Regions from separate parts of the Thermoanaerobacterium sp. CMT5567-10 genome, predicted to be linked through region 3. Evidence: riboswitches for the same ligand, from Rfam matches in the RefSeq annotation. Region 3 holds a riboswitch; each other region holds the start of a gene.
What was found. A riboswitch is a leader RNA that binds a small molecule or an ion and turns the genes downstream of it on or off. The one in region 3 is predicted to bind thiamine pyrophosphate.

Region 1: it holds a riboswitch for thiamine pyrophosphate, as region 3 does, so the genes downstream of both, thiD (bifunctional hydroxymethylpyrimidine kinase/phosphomethylpyrimidine kinase) here and thiT (energy-coupled thiamine transporter ThiT) in region 3, are expected to answer to the same signal.
Region 2: it holds a riboswitch for thiamine pyrophosphate, as region 3 does, so the genes downstream of both, Q2T46_RS15015 (sulfide-dependent adenosine diphosphate thiazole synthase) here and thiT (energy-coupled thiamine transporter ThiT) in region 3, are expected to answer to the same signal.
Region 4: it holds a riboswitch for thiamine pyrophosphate, as region 3 does, so the genes downstream of both, thiC (phosphomethylpyrimidine synthase ThiC) here and thiT (energy-coupled thiamine transporter ThiT) in region 3, are expected to answer to the same signal.

Annotation. Positions count from the first base shown of each region.
Region 1 covers NZ_CP130558.2:2,641,661-2,645,879, forward strand. The annotation lists gene Q2T46_RS13435 (acetamidase/formamidase family protein) at 1-433, opposite strand, end outside; gene Q2T46_RS13440 (ABC transporter ATP-binding protein) at 746-2,479, shown strand; TPP riboswitch at 2,529-2,644, shown strand; gene thiD (bifunctional hydroxymethylpyrimidine kinase/phosphomethylpyrimidine kinase) at 2,711-3,520, shown strand; gene cytX (putative hydroxymethylpyrimidine transporter CytX) at 3,510-4,219, shown strand, end outside.
Region 2 covers NZ_CP130558.2:2,937,271-2,941,489, reverse strand. The annotation lists gene hflX (GTPase HflX) at 1-169, opposite strand, end outside; tRNA gene Q2T46_RS15020 (tRNA-Leu) at 292-378, shown strand; gene Q2T46_RS15015 (sulfide-dependent adenosine diphosphate thiazole synthase) at 715-1,497, opposite strand; TPP riboswitch at 1,575-1,676, opposite strand; gene Q2T46_RS15010 (DUF362 domain-containing protein) at 1,893-2,993, shown strand; gene Q2T46_RS15005 (phosphoadenylyl-sulfate reductase) at 3,107-3,835, opposite strand; gene Q2T46_RS15000 (ABC transporter permease) at 3,863-4,219, opposite strand, start outside.
Region 3 covers NZ_CP130558.2:1,432,980-1,437,198, forward strand. The annotation lists gene Q2T46_RS07460 (phosphatase PAP2 family protein) at 1-249, opposite strand, end outside; gene Q2T46_RS07465 (MGDG synthase family glycosyltransferase) at 264-1,379, opposite strand; gene thiT (energy-coupled thiamine transporter ThiT) at 1,585-2,223, opposite strand; TPP riboswitch at 2,285-2,383, opposite strand; gene Q2T46_RS07475 (methylated-DNA--[protein]-cysteine S-methyltransferase) at 2,419-2,886, opposite strand; gene Q2T46_RS07480 (hypothetical protein) at 2,918-3,172, opposite strand; gene Q2T46_RS07485 (aldo/keto reductase) at 3,296-4,219, opposite strand, start outside.
Region 4 covers NZ_CP130558.2:555,500-559,718, reverse strand. The annotation lists gene asrC (sulfite reductase subunit C) at 1-994, shown strand, start outside; gene Q2T46_RS02975 (nucleotidyltransferase family protein) at 1,113-1,490, shown strand; gene Q2T46_RS02970 (hypothetical protein) at 1,487-1,990, shown strand; TPP riboswitch at 2,104-2,203, shown strand; gene thiC (phosphomethylpyrimidine synthase ThiC) at 2,317-3,618, shown strand; gene Q2T46_RS02960 (ferritin family protein) at 3,726-4,031, shown strand.

The DNA of each region.
Region 1 (4,219 bases), 1.2 Mb from region 3:
TTATCTCGCCTTCCTTTGGAGCGACGCCTATTACGCCTATCATTGGTTTTACAGGAAATGAGAGCTTTTCATTGAAAATGACTTTGCCATCATTTATTTCAACTACTTTTGAATATAAATCATCCATCATGTCGCCTAAAACTCCTAAATCCTTTCCGGTTGCAACGACACCTTTATCTTTTATGTCGATCTTTTTAATTGTCACTTCAAGTGCGTCATTTTCTTTTGCGCCATTCACATAGATTGGACCTGTTGCAGGGTTTACTTTGTCCCAATCCATTGTTTCCAATTTGTCATAATTTGTTTTGATCTGTTCAGAAAAGCAATCTAGAGTTTCGATTTCCACATCATCGCCGTCATTTACAAAAATATTAGGTTTATTGTTTTTTGCAAAGCTGAAGATGTGGTTTTCTTTAGATAGTTTATACATTATAATGACCTCCTTTTAAGTTAAATCAAAACCATTATATTACCTGAGAATTGATTATTCAAGGCAAATGTATTTTAGAAGTTAAAATATTTTAATAAAAGAATGTGAAAATTCCAATGCTTATAAATTTTTATTCGTCTTCAAATGTTTTTAATACTATTTTTCATTGTTAGACGTGAACTGTTTGACTTTTGATAAAGTTGACAATTATTAATCGATATTATAAACTATCTATTATAGTAAAATTTATTTATAGTGGTATTATGTAAACTTTCACAGGTTTTTGCCTGTGGTTTTTCAATTGGGGGGGATTCCTTGAAACTAATAAAGAGATTTGCGTCGTATTACAAGCCGCATATATGGCTTTTTATTCTTGACATGGCATGTGCATTTTTTATATCTGCTTCAGATTTGGTTTTTCCTATGGTTACTAGAAATGTGATAAATAATGTCATACCAAATAAAGATTTTAGCCTTATATACAGGTTTGCAATACTATTGGCTATTATGTACTTTGGAAGGATGATACTTGAATACATAGTTGGATACTACGGGCACGTGTTGGGAGTAAGCATAGAGTACGATATGAGAAAAGATGCTTTTGCACATCTTCAGAAACTGTCTATGAACTACTATGACAATACAAAGACAGGCTATATAATGTCAAGGGTTGTCAATGACTTAAATGAAATAGCAGAAGTAGCACATCATGGTCCAGAGGATCTTTTTTTGTCCATTATAAGGATAATAGGCACATTCATACTTTTGCTAACAATTGATGTAAGGCTGACACTGGTTGTATTTACTATAATACCTTTTATGTTTATATACATGTATATTTACAACAATAAGTTTGAAGTTATATGGAAGAATGTCCGTGAGACGCAGGCACAGATGAATGCTACATTGGAAGAAAGCATCACAGGAATAAGGGTTGTCAAATCATTTGTAAGGGAAAAATTTGAAAAATTAAAGTTTGATAATAAAAGCTCCATGTACAAAAGCGCCAGGTCAAAAGCAGTAAAGCATATTGGAATATTCGATTCTAGTGTAAATTTTCTTTCTAATATATCAGTTGTGATAACTCTTGCCGCAGGTGGATACTTCATATCAAAAGGGCTTATAAATACAGGCGACTTGGTGGCATATATAATATACATTAGTCAGTTTTTACAGCCTTTGACTGTCCTTTTGCGGTTTATAGAGCAGTACCAGCAAGGAATGGCAGGATTTAGGCGCTTTGTAGAGCTTATGGATACGGAGCCGGAGATAGCTGATAAAAAAGGTGCGATAGAGTTAAAAAATGTGAAAGGCGATATTGAGTTTGACAATGTCACATTTAGCTACGACAACAAAAAAGAAGTCTTATCTGGAATAAACCTTAAGATAAAACATGGGGAGACGGTTGCGATAGTAGGACCGTCAGGTGCAGGTAAGACCACACTTCTGAGCCTTATACCGAGATTTTACGAGATAGATGCTGGTTCTATAAAAATTGACGGTATAGATATAAGGGATGTGAAGCTATCATCATTGAGAGAAAATATAGGTATTGTCCAGCAGGATGTATTTTTGTTTTCGGGCACAATAAAAGAAAATATTGCATATGGAAACTTAAATGCCAGTGATGAAGACATAATCAATGCGGCAAAAGCAGCAAATGCTCACGACTTCATAATGGAGCTTAAAGATGGCTATGATACGTATATTGGTGAAAGAGGTGTAAAGCTTTCTGGTGGGCAAAAGCAGAGGATATCTATTGCGAGGATGTTTTTGAAAAATCCTCCGATACTTATACTTGATGAGGCAACATCGTCACTTGATAATAAAAGTGAATCGATTATCCAGAAGTCTATTGAAAATCTATCGAAAAACAGGACTACCCTCATAATCGCCCACAGGTTAGGAACTATAAGAAATGCTAAGCGGATAATCGTACTTACTGAAAATGGGATAGAAGAAGAAGGCACACATGAAGAGCTTATGAATAGAAAAGGTGTATATTATAATTTGTACAACTACCAGCAGGAAAATTTGACGATAGAGTGAAATATCCTGTACAAGTCAGATAATTTGTGTTAAAATTAAATAAAAGTTAATATTTTGTCTGGGGAGCTGGGATGATAGCCCGGCTGAGAGTTAGCAGCTATTTCTGCTATGACCCATAACCTGATCTGGATAATGCCGGCGTAGGGAGTACAGTGGACTTTAAGTGTGCTTATCCGGCACACTTTTTTCATTTTGTATTTCCTTAAGGCATACAAAAAAGGAGGAATCGATGTGAGAAAGTTACTTACAATTGCAGGCTCTGACAGCATTGGTGGAGCTGGCATAGAAGCAGATTTAAAAACGTTTTGCGCCCTTGGTGTATACGGCATGTGCGTCATAACGGCAGTTACGGCACAGAATACTGTAGGAGTTTTTGATGTAAGGGAGATGGATGCAGATATCATCAAAAAGCAGATTGATTGCGTATTTGAAGATACAGAAGTAGATGCTGTGAAAATAGGTATGGTATCCAGCCAAGAAATCATTGACGCTATTGCATCATCACTTAGAAGATGGAATCCAAAAAACGTCGTATTAGATCCTGTAATGATATCAAAAAGCGGATACTACCTTCTAAAAGAAGACGCCATAGACGCATTGAAGACAAAGCTTTTGCCTATGGCAGACATAATAACGCCAAATATACCAGAGGCATGTGAACTTACTGGTATGAATATTGAGGGAATTGAAGACATGAAGGAGGCTGCCAAGAAAATCATCGATATGGGTGTAAAAGCCGTCGTCGTAAAAGGCGGTCATTCAGTAGAAAATGCTACTGATGTGTTTTTCGATGGAAATGAATTTTTAAGTTTACCACAGGAGAGGATTGGCACCAAAAATACACATGGGACAGGATGTACATACTCTTCTGCAATAGCTTCATATCTTGGAAGAGGATTAAGCTTGAAAGATGCCGTTATAGGCGCAAAAAGCTATATAACAGAGGCTATTAAAAATTCTCTTGAGATAGGTAAAGGAGTAGGACCTGTAGGACATTTAGTAGATCTTTATAAGAAGGCAGGTATAGACTATGAAGATTAAGAACTCGACGTTATTTTTGATATGGGCAGGTGCTGCAATATCGATTGCAGAGGTTTATACTGGTTCATACTTTGCACCATTGGGCTTAACTAAAGGTATTCTAAGCATATTATTGGGTCACATAATCGGCACTTTGTTTTTTGCTTTAGGAGGGCTCATGTCTTATAAGGTTAAAGAGCCTGCAATAGAGTCCACGAAAGGTGTTTTAGGCGACAGAGGCATGATCTTTATAGGATTTTTAAATGTGCTTCAATTGATTGGTTGGACGGCTGTTATGATAATACAATCTGCAAAGGCTTTCAATGGTGCTATTGGCATGTCTACTTCTTTAGGGATTTTTATAGTAGGTGTATCTGTTTTACTGTGGACCTTATTCTTTGACAATGAAGCTTACTGGATAAACAATATTGCTGTTGTACTTCTGTTTATCCTGACTATTTTTGTAGTTGCATATTTAAAAGGTGGGAAAATAGCGTCAGTAACGGGAGACATGAGCTTCAGCGGTGCTGTAGAGCTTGCTGTTGCTATGCCTATATCATGGCTTCCATTGGTTGGAGATTACACAATGAACAGTAAAGATGGAAAGTCCAGCTTTATTTATACATTTGCAGGATATTTCATAGCAAGCTGCTTTATGTATTTTATAGGACTTTATGTGGCTTTGAAAACAGGTGGAAAGGATATAATTTCATATTTTGC
Region 2 (4,219 bases), 1.5 Mb from region 3:
AACTTGTCCTATCTATGTTTGTTCTTGATTGTGTCATTACACCTACAACTTCTGCACCGGCTGTCTCTGCCAGCTCTTTTAATTCATCCATGCTTTCATTATCATCATCATTTATAATTACTCCTACTAATACTGCCTTTTCTCTACTATCGTCTATTTTATTATCCATATATTTCACTCCACACATATATTAGATACATATATATTATCCCGTATTAACATAATAATCAAGATTTCCAAATTAGGTATTGAAATTTTATTTTTAATATGATAATATATCTAATGTGACGTGCCGAAGTGGTGAAACTGGCAGACGCGCTGGACTCAAAATCCAGTGGTAGCAATACCGTGTGGGTTCGAGTCCCACCTTCGGCACCAATATTAAAGCCTATCGTAGCCGATTTATGAAAATCGATTTTTTTATTGCTGTTGTCTGTATGTAAGTGCTTTTCCAAGCAATGTTTTATTTTTTGACCTAGTAAATAGTTATCAGATACATTATGTAAAACAACTTTTCTTCTAGTTATTTGGCTTTATGAGAAAATAATGACATGCCTTCATTTTTTCCTCATATTGGATCCTTATAACTAAATTCCTCAAAGATTATTATGCTATAGCATAATATGGAGATTCATATCAATATCTAAAGAAATGATAACTTATAAAGCCTTTTCAAAATCAGCACATTTAGAGTAACCTCATTTTCAAAACCTCTTATTTCTTATAAGTATTTAAATAATCAGCAATCAGGTTTGCAGCTTTCTTACCAGATAAAAGCATTCCTCCAAAAATAGGACCCATTCTATGTCCGCCATATACGTTATTCGCAGCCATTCCTGCTACAAATAATCCTGGTGCTATCATCTTTGTATTGTTAATTACCTCTTCTTCTCCTCGCTCAGCATTCATAAAAAACTCTTTTATCATATCAACTTTTCTTCTTTTGTTATAAAAGCTTACAAGAACTGCATCATGCCCTGTAGCATCTAAAACTGCTTTTGAAACAAGCACCATAGGATCTACAAAAAGTTTTTGAAGCTCTATCGTAGAATTGTTAACAACTACTCCAGAAATTTTTTCGTCAATATAATATAAGTCTACAACTGAAATCAAATTGAAAAATTTAATATTACTAAAGGAAGTTGCCTTTGCAATTAGATTACTGGCAAAACTTATCGAAGATACTATTAAGGCATTTTCTTCTTCATTATATGGTATATTTAGCTCTTTCAAAATGTCTTTTACGTCTTTTTGCAAAACAACTCTATTAAAACTCATTGCACCTCCCCATATTCCTCCACCAGGTGAAAGTTTTTTATCAAGAACAGTTACCTTAAAACCATTTTTTGCAAGCAAAATAGCACAATAAAGACCTGATGGCCCAGCACCTGTAATAATTACATCTGATGAAACAGCATTGTAAAGATCCTCAAAATAACTTTTGAGAATCAATCTGCTTATTTTTTCATCTGAAATAGGATTTTTAATATTTTTCATCGTAAAAACCATCTCCTTTATAATCAACTTTTTTTAATTTTTAAATTAAAAATGCCTACCCAAATAGGTAGGCACAAATTTCTTCTTCCGTGCTTCCCTACGCAGGCATTACCCTGACAGGTTCAAAAGGTCGGGAACAGATCCCCTCTCAGCCACTTTTTGGCTCCCTAGCACTTGAATATAATTAGTTTTCAATAATTTGTATAAACCAATTATACTACAAATTCAAAAAAATTCAACAATTATTTTAAAAAAGCAAACATTTCTACTGTTCAACGAAATGGGGTTAGAAATTACTTTTTCAATTAAGTATCAATTAGTATTTAACTATACAATTTTCTAATTATTCGTAAACAATAATTTATCTTATGATATAATTAATAAAGGTGATGTATATGAATAAAAATGATATATATGTAATCTACGGAAGCAATGGTAAGGAAACTGTGAAAAATCTTTTAAAAACAATCAAAATTGAAAATGAACTTAATAAAGATATGTTAATTGGGCTAAAACCAAATCTAGTAGTAGCAAAAGTTCCTGAATCTGGTGCAACCACGTCCACTGATATGATATGCGGAATCATTGAATATCTTAAAGATTTTGGTTTTAACAATATTGTTATTTTAGAAAGCTCATGGATTGGAGAAAGCACTAAGAAAGCTTTTAAAGTATGTGGATACGATAAAATATCAAAAAAGTATAATGTTTCTCTTTTTGATAATAAAGAAGATTCTTTTCACATATATAATGTAGATGATTTTTCGGTAAGTATTTGTGACAAGCCAATGTCTTTAAATTATCTTATAAATTTGCCAGTATTGAAAGGTCACTGCCAAACTAGAATTACATGTGCATTAAAAAATATGAAAGGCTGCATTCCAGATAAAGAGAAAAGAAGATTTCATTCGCTTGGTCTTCATAAGCCAATAGCTTATCTAAATAAAATTTTAAAACCTTCTCTACACATTGTCGATGGATTAATAGGTGACCTTGATTTCGAAGAAGGTGGTAATCCGGTGGAGATGAACCGCATTATAGCCGGTAAAGATCCAGTTTTAATCGATTCTTATGCTGCTGAATTAATGGGTTATAATCCATACGATATAGAATACATAAAAATTGCAGAAAGTATAGGTGTAGGAAGTGCAGTTCTGCAAAAAGCAAATATAATAGAATTAAATAGTGATGATATTGCACAAACGCATTTTACAAATCCAGGTAGAAAAGTTCAACATTTATCAAAATGGGTTGTAGAAAATAATTCTTGTTCAGCATGTTATGGCAGTTTAATTCATGCATTAGGTCGTCTTGATGAACAAGGACTTTTAAAATATCTCGAAAAAAGGATATACATTGGTCAAGGATTTAAAGAAAAAGAAATTGATGGAATAGGGATCGGAATGTGTACCAGAAATTTTACACATTCCGTTAATGGCTGTCCACCAAAAGCTAAAGATATATTAAATTTTCTTATGCAGCAGCTAAAACGATGAAAAAATATTGATAAACTATGCTAGAAAAATATCAATCGTTTAAAAGCACAATAATTAATAAATTAGCTGCTTAATCGGATTTGCAAAATTATTCCTACAGTTAGTTAATCTGATTACTCAGCATTATGCTTTTGAATGTGAAGTCCACATTCTTTTTTATCTGGATCTTCCCACCACCATCTTCCGCTTCTAACATCTTCTCCAGGCTTTACAGCCCTTGTACAAGGCTGACATCCAATGCTTCTGAAGCCTTTATCATAAAGGCTGTTGTAAGGGATATTTTCTTTTTTTATATAATCCCAAACCATATTTTCTGTCCAAAATGCAATGGGATTTATCTTATATATAGAATGATTATAATCCCACTCAAATATATTTACATTCTCACGAGTTACAGATTGCTGTCTCCTTAAGCCACATATCCATCCATCAACCGTAGAAAGAACTCTTTTTAGGGGTTTTACTTTTCTAATTTCACAACATTTTTTCCTAAGATCAACGTTTTTGTAAAAAAGATTCGGACCATATTCTCTAATCAGTGGTTCTAAGTCATAATTTTCAGGAGTATACACTTCGTAATTAAAATGATATCTTCTCATTGTTCGTTCCATCAGATCATAAGTTGATTGAAAGTGTCTTCCAGTATCGATAAAAAATATCCTTGCTTTATTATCAATTTTCAATAGTATATGTGTTAAAACCTGATCTTCTATTGAAAGACTTGAAGCTAATGCGACACGAGATGCACCAATTTTATCATAAACATACTTTATAATCTCAAATGGGCTTTTATTTTTATATTCATTATTTAATAATTCAAGATTCAATTTATCTATGCTCATTATATCTCACCTCATAATATAAAAATTTTACATCAAACCCCATCTACACCTTATTGATCTTTCTATTCTTCCAAATACAAATTTATCTATGATTAAGCCTAAACTTAAAATTATCAGCATTACAGCAACAACCTGGCTTATATTAGATGCATCTTTTCCTTTTGAAAGAATCTGTCCAAGACCTGTTGCAGATACCAACATCTCACCAGAAATCAAACCTCTCCAGGCAAATGCCCATCCTTCCTTAAGCCCTGACACTATACTTGGAAGTGCGGCAGGAATGATCACATTTGAATATAATTTATATCCTTTAGCCCCCATTGTCTTAGCTGCTTTTAAATAAATCGGATTTATATTTTTAATGCCTGAATCTACAGCAAGGCT
Region 3 (4,219 bases):
CAACCTTTTTAAAATCTGGACAAACATATGGCTTCCTGTCAATGTCGTCAATGCTTGAAGCGCAGAAATCTTCACACTATTTTTCCCAAACAAAATAAGCAAAAGGCATGATAGTACCGTAAAATACGGCCCTCCAATATGCGTTATTTTAGGCATTATTCTATCAAGTGTCTTGCATTTTATTCTTTCATTTAGAATATAAAATACATTCCTATCTTCCGCAATAATCAATTTCTTAACTCCCAACACTGAATGAAACCTCCTTACACCCTTATAGCATCCTTTTTTATATTGTTTATAACAATGTTACATACTTTATCTGCAGAATGATATATACCAATCTCGCCCATTCGATCTTTCATTTCATTTATTTTTTTACTATCTCCTAATAAGTCTATTACTTTTTTATCCAGTTTTTCTATATCCTTGATTCTTAAGGCAATCCTCTTTTTAAGCAAATATTCAAGGTTGCGCTCTTCTTGCCCTGGAATAGGGTCAAAAATAATCATAGGCAACTTTTTAGTTATCGCTTCTGTGACAGTTAAACCACCACTTTTTGTTACGAGTACATCTGCCGCCTCCATAAATTCATGTACATTATCCACATGTCCATATATAAAGACATTATCATCAGCAATTTCTTCAATTTTAGCTTTTAAGTTTTTATTTAATCCACATATTACAGCAATCTGTAGATCTTTATGGTTTTGTATGACATTAACAGCTTTTTTAATATTTCCAAGTCCAAGCCCACCACCCATAATCAGCACAAGCGGTTTATCTAAAGAAAACCCTAATTTTTGCCTCATATCAAATTTATCTTTCTTGACGTAAAACTCCTCATCGATAGGTATTCCTGTAACATAAATTTTATCGTCAGATATACCCATACTTTTCATCTGAGTCTTCATTTCACTTGAACCCACAAAATAACCGTCTATCTGATGATGTATCCAATATGCATGGACATCATAATCAGTCAGTATGGCATATATAGGTATATTAAGATCCCTTTTTACATGAGATAAAATAGAACAAGAAAATGGATGCGTGCATATTACTGCATCAGGTTTTAAATTTAATACATAATCTTTGATAAAAGTATAAACCGATATGCCTACCAGTTTATTTATACGTCTCTCTATTTTATCCCTTTCCATTTCGTAAAGATATCCCCATAATTCAGGTGTTAATTTTAATGTTTTTAGGTAAATTCGAGTCGTCAAATACGAAAGGCTTGGGAACTTCTCTCCAAGTGGATTTTCCACAAACACCTCAACATTACTTCTTTTTTCAAATGATTTTTTTAATGCTATTGCAGTTCTTTTATGTCCAGTACCTATATCTTCATAAAGTATTAAAATCTTCATTTTATCCATTTTAAAGACCCTCGCAATCAACTATATTGATTATCTCATCAAAATATTAAATTTGGATTAAAGTTTGATTAAAAATACGTTAAAATACTCTATCAATATAGTTTATTTTCATTTGCTATCTAATATTATACCATCAAAATTGATTTGTTGTACAAAAATTATTAAACCCTCTTCCGCCAAGAAGAGGGTCTTAAATACATATTTTCTACGCTAAAGCTCTCTTTTTCACAATATCAATTGCGTTTCTCACTTGTGGAATAATAGATACCACAAAGCATATTAAGACTTCCACACCTACTAATATCCCATTTACAAGAAGCGAATATACTACGGGATTCATGCCTTTTGGTGCATAGCTAGCGAAGAAAAAGACACCTGATAGAAAATGTGAAAAAAACCTGCCAAAACCACCAACTAAAACCCCAAGACTTAAGTTTTTCTTGAAAAACCCTGCAAGTCCTAAGGCACCAAATGCCAATGGATAATCTAAAAGAAGCTGTATCCAGTGTACCACATAAGGATCTTGTATAAGCTGAAGCATTCCATAAGCCATTCCTACTAAAATACCAGGCCCTGCTCCATAATAGTATGCAAAGACAAACAAAGGAAGCATACTAGCAGGTGTTATAGAGCCACCTTGTGGCCAGTGGTAAAACCTTATATACGACAAAACAAACGATATTGCTATTGCTAAACCACCATATACCAGCATTTTGACATTAAACTTGACACTATTTCTTAAGATGTAAAACAAAAATGCAGCAAACAAAATTGCTATTATAATTGATAATGTAGCAGGTTTTATTTTGGAAAAATCAGAGAAAACGCTGATGATATAGGACATAAAAATAACCTCCTTTTTTTGAGGCTATGTGCCGCTTAAAACAAAAAAACCGCACTGCAAATGCGGTCTTTTGCCGCATTCCCTTCGTAGGCATTAACCTAATCAGGTTCTAGGGGTTTGGCATCTGCCATCTCAGCTAAAAGCACCCCCAGCGGACATAGTCTGTTTATTAATTTATATTATATTATAATAAAATTATTTTTTAAATACAATACCTTCGTGCTTAAGCAAAAATGCTTTTATATTAAGTCCACCGCCAAAACCCTTCAATGTCATATCAGAGCCAATGACCCTATGACAAGGTATAACGATAGGTATTGGATTCTTGTTGAGAGCATTTCCTACAGCCCTTGATGCATTTGGCTTACCTATTCTTTTTGCAATTTCGCCGTATGTAGCATAAAAACCGTACGGAATCTTCATAAGTTCTTTCCAGACTAATTTTTGAAAATCAGTCCCTCTTATATCCAGCTTTATTTTGAATTCCCTCAATCGTCCGTCAAAATACAATTTAAGCTGCTTCTTACAGCTATCTATAAACTCATTCGTTCCTCTATCACATTTCATATGCTTATCATTTGGAAAATCTATCCTCATTATGCCATTTTCACTTGAATATATCGTCAGCCTTCCAATGGGTGTATCTAGATAATCATACAACACTTTATCACATCCTGGGCTTTTAAATAATGTGTTATTTAATCTTTATTTCTGCATCAGCGTCATCATCGACATCGTCATCAGCAAATTCATCATCAAAGTCATCAACTAATTCAGATTCTGATTCACTCAAAGATGCTATTTTTGCAAGACTTTTTTCTATTGAATCAATCTTTTTCATTTTTTTCAATGTATAAACTATGTAAAACACTAAGAAAACGACTGAAACAACCGGTGTAGCCAAAGCCACAAAATACTGAAGAAATAGCATAAATCCGCTTTGAACCATCCTTGACACTCCCTTCTATGATATATATTCACTTCTAATTATTTCATAAGTGAAACCACAAAACAAGCGCTTTAAAAAATATTTTTATTTTAAAAAAAGAAGAAGATTTCATCTTCCTCTTTTTTAAACCGCATCTTTAAAATATTTTCTAACATCTTTCAAATAATCAATTATCGTCAAATGCTGAGGACATTTTGTCTCGCACTCTCCGCACTCCACACAGGAACTGGCTTTCCCCTCATTTAAATTATTATAATTTCTAAGTGATTCATTGTAGTTGTTGTACATGTGTGATTCATTGTAAATTGCAAAATTCTTTGGTATATTCACACCATTTGGACATGGCATACAGTAGTTACAAGCAGTGCAACCAACAGGTGAAAGCTTCTTATAAGTTTCTCTGACTTTATCTACGAGTTTTACCTCATCTTCAGTTAAGCCATTGGCTTTTGACCTTGAGGCACTCTCTATATTTTGTTTCACTTGCTCCATCGTACTCATTCCGCTTAAAACAAGAGAAACTTCTGGATGATTCCATACCCACTGCAAAGCCCATTCTGCAGGTGTCCTTTTGACGCTTGCACTATTCCACAGTTCTTTGATAGCCTCTGGCGGATCTCCTGCAAGCTTACCTCCTCTTATAGGTTCCATTACAATTACGGCTAACCCTTTCGACGCAGCATACTTAAGCCCTTTTGTACCTGCTTGGTTGTTTACATCCATGTAATTATACTGTATCTGGCAAAAATCCCATTTATCATAATCATCGATTATGCCTTTAAAAACGTTGTATTCATCATGGAATGAAAAACCTATGAATTTGACTTTGCCTTCTTTTTTGACTTTTTCCATCCAGCTAAACACATCAAGCCTTTTGTACTTATCCCATCTTTCTTTGTCAAGTGCATGTAAAAGATAAAAGTCAATATGATCAACGTCAAGCTTTTTTAACTGCTCATTTAGATATTTGTCCATATCCTCTTTCTCATTAATCAACCATGACGGAAGTTTTGTTGCCAAATACGTCTTTTCTCTGTAACCATCCTT
Region 4 (4,219 bases), 880 kb from region 3:
AAAAAAAGTCCGCAGAAATTGTTACAGGCAATCGAAAGTCCGCGGTGAATTCATGCTGCAGATGCGCGTTCCAGGCGGTGTAATGGATGCTAAATATCTGTCATATGTAGAGCATATTGCAAAAACATGGGGGAATGGACAATTTCATCTTGGCGTTAGACAAACTTTATCAATTCCTGGAATAAAGTACGAAAATATCGATGAAGTCAATAAGTATATAAAGACGTTCATTAAAGAGATAGAAGTAGAGCTTTGTGGTGTTGACATGGAAGTAGATGACAATGGATATCCAACGATAGGTTCTAGAAACATCATGGCTTGCATAGGAAATAAACACTGCATAAAGGCAAATATCGACACAACATCACTTGCAAGGAAAATTGAAAAAATCGTCTTTCCAAGTGATTATCATATAAAAGTCAGCATAGCCGGATGTCCTAATGACTGTGCAAAGGCTCATTTCAACGATTTTGGAATTATCGGCATCACTAAAACAGAATATGATTATGATCGCTGTATAGGATGCAAGAAATGTATCGAGGCTTGTAAACAACATGCTACAGGTGTTTTATACATGGTAAATGGAAAAATCGAGAAAGATTCATGCTGTTGTGTTGGTTGTGGTGAGTGTGCACTTGTATGTCCTACAGGCGCTTGGTCTAGAAATCCTAAGAAATTCTACAGAGTCCTCATTGGTGGTAGAACCGGAAAACAGACACCTCGGATGGGAAAGATTTTCTTGAATTGGGTAACAGAAGATGTAGTGCTGGGCATACTTAAAAATTGGCAAGATTTCTCTGCGGAAGTATTGAATCATAAACCAGTATATCTCCATGGAGGTCACTTGATAGACAGAGCTGGATACAATAAATTTAAAGAGCTTATATTAAAGGGTGTAGAATTAAACCCTGAAGCTATGGTTGCAGATAGAATATTTTGGGCAGAAACTGAATACAGGTCAAATATAAATGTTAAGCCTGTTTGTGAATGTTAAATTAAAAGTGAAGGAACCCCCTTCACTTTTTTGATGGTTTATTATATATTTTAAGTGAATTGATTATTTTGATGTAAAATGATAAAATTAAGCCGTATAAATTTTAGGTGGTGATATTGTGCCGCTTTCGGATCAAGAGAGAAAAAATATACGTGAAACATGGCGTATAAAAGTCAAGAAAGATAGAGAAATAGAAACGTATAGAAAAAAAGAAGCTTTTGATAGAGTATATAAAATTGCAAAGATATTAAAAGAAAAGTATTTTGTTGATAAGGTTATATTGTATGGTTCACTTGCAAGAGATGACCGTTTTTATAATCTATCTGATATTGATATTTTTATTGATGGATGGGATGATAGTAAATTTAACTATTGGACAATGTTGATTGATGTTGAAAATGTTGCAAAGCCTTATAAAATAAGCATAGTTACGCAAAAAGAAGCTTATAAATCTCTGCTAAATGAAATATTAAGAGAAGGGAAGATTATAGAGTGACGGATATTAATAAAATTAAAGTCACATTAGCAAGACTACAGTTAGAACTTGAGAATATACAGAAATTATATGATACTTTAAATGAGAGAGGCTTATTAGATAGTAAAAACAGAAGAGAGAAATTGGCTGATGATTTCATGCTAAGGGCTGTTGGCTCTATTTTTCATGATTTTTATACTTCCGTTGAGAATATGTTTAAAATTGTGGGTAGAAATATAGATAATTTGATCCCTTCAAGCTCTGAATGGCATCTAGAATTACTTGAACAAATGTCGACTCCTATAGAAGGAGAAAGGCCGGCTTTTATTAGTTCTAATTCAAAGTTTTTGCTTAATGAATTTAGGGGATTTTGTCATGTATTTCGTAATGTTTATGGATTTAACCTAGTATCAGAACGCATAGAAAGACTACTAGATATTTTCCCCCATACTGTTGATAATTTAAGAAGGGATGTAGTACAGTTTATAGAAGACATGCAATCTATCATGATAGAGGAGTGATTTGAGGCTTACAAGCTCTAATTGCTTTTACTTAAAATACTATGGATATAATTTTTTACCTTTACAAATTTACTGTTTTAAAGTATAATTAGATTAAATTTAATACTTGTGAAATTAGTTTGCGGGGGAACCATTTTGGTTGAGAAGGTAAAACCTGACCCTTAGAACCTGATGTAGTTAATACTACCGTAGGGAAGCAAATGTCTGTTATTATAAAGCTTTACCATGCGGTAAGGCTTTTTTATTATTATGACATTAAATACTACCTTCTTTCTCCCCTTCATTTTACAAGTATCAAAAAAATAATTTATGAAAGGATGACCATGATGAATTATACTACACAGTTAGACGCAGCAAAAAAAGGAATTATTACAGAAGAGATGAATGTTGTGGCAGCTAAAGAAGATATTGAAGTTGATTTATTGATGAGTAAGATAGCTTCTGGTGAAGTAGTTATACCTGCGAATAAAAACCATGAAGCACTTAGTCCAGAAGGTGTAGGGGCAGGCCTTAGAACAAAAATAAATGTAAACCTAGGTGTATCAAGGGACTGCAACAATGTAGATGCAGAATTAGAAAAGGCAAAAAAAGCAATAGAAATGAAAGCAGAGTCAATCATGGATTTAAGTTCATATGGTAAAACTTTTGAATTTAGAAACAGATTGATAGGTATTTCTACAGCCATGATAGGTACTGTTCCAGTATATGATGCTGTAGGATATTACGACAAAGATTTAAAAGACATAACTCCTTCAGAATTTATAAAAATCGTTGAAAGGCATGCACAAGATGGCGTTGATTTTATGACCATCCATGCAGGCATAAATAGAGAGACAGCGGAAATTTTTAAAAGAAATGAAAGACTTCTTAATATCGTTTCACGCGGAGGCTCTTTGTTATATACGTGGATGGAATTAAATGATAATGAAAATCCTTTTTATGAGTATTTTGATGATATTCTTGACATATGTGCTGAGTACGATGTAACCATAAGCCTTGGCGATGCATTAAGGCCAGGTTGTATAAGTGATTCGACAGATGCATGCCAAATAAAAGAGCTTATAACCCTGGGCGAACTTGCAAAAAGAGCTTATGAAAAGAATGTTCAAGTGATAATTGAGGGACCTGGTCATATGAGGCTAAATGAAATCGAAGCAAATGTTTTGCTGGAGAAAAAGCTATGTCATGGTGCGCCGTTTTATGTATTGGGACCAATCGTAACAGATATTGCCCCTGGATATGATCACATTACAAGTGCAATTGGCGGTGCCATTGCTGCAGCAAGTGGGGCGGATTTCCTGTGTTATGTTACACCTGCGGAACATCTGAGGCTTCCAACGATTGAAGATATGAAGGAAGGCATCATTGCTTCTAAAATAGCTGCCCATGCAGCAGATCTGGCAAAAGGTATACGCAATGCAGAAAAATGGGATAATGATATGGCTTATGCAAGAAAAAAGCTTGATTGGGATGAAATGTTTAGATTAGCAATAGATCCTGAAAAAGCACAGAGGTATAGAAGTGAATCTCTACCACATGACAGTGAAACATGTACAATGTGCGGAAATATGTGCGCTGTAAGAAACATGAATAGAGTTATTAAAGGAGAAGATGTAAGCTTGTTATAGATTCAACTAGAAAAGGCTCTTGAGTAAAATTGATAAAATTAGGTAAATTGCTATTCTTATGATATAATGGATGTGTAATCGAATATAATATAAAAGGGGGCTACAATATGCCTGGTTTTGGTACTCCATTTGCTGGGCTTGCAAATAAAAACAAGATTACACATGAGGAGCTTATAAGAGCTATACGATTTATGGTGGCGGCAGAGTATGAGGCTATACAGTTATACATGCAGCTAGCAGAGTCAACAGATAACAAATTAGCAAAAGACGTTTTAGTAGATATAGCAAACGAAGAAAGAGTGCATGCTGGAGAATTTTTGAGGCTTTTGAAGGAATTATCTCCAGACGAAGAAAAGCTGTATGAAGAAGGAGCAAAGGAAGTAGAAGAAATGATTGAAAAAAACAACAAATAGACTTTTATACATACTTTTTCAAGGCACAAGTGAAAACTATCTTGTGCCTTATTTTTTAGCACTCATTCATGTTTTATTTTTCTAGAAAAAAATTTTTAAAAACAAGAAGGATTTTTGAAATTTGCGTAGAATATATTATAATATAAAACGACATATTAATATACTAGTATACAAGTTTAAAAACTAAA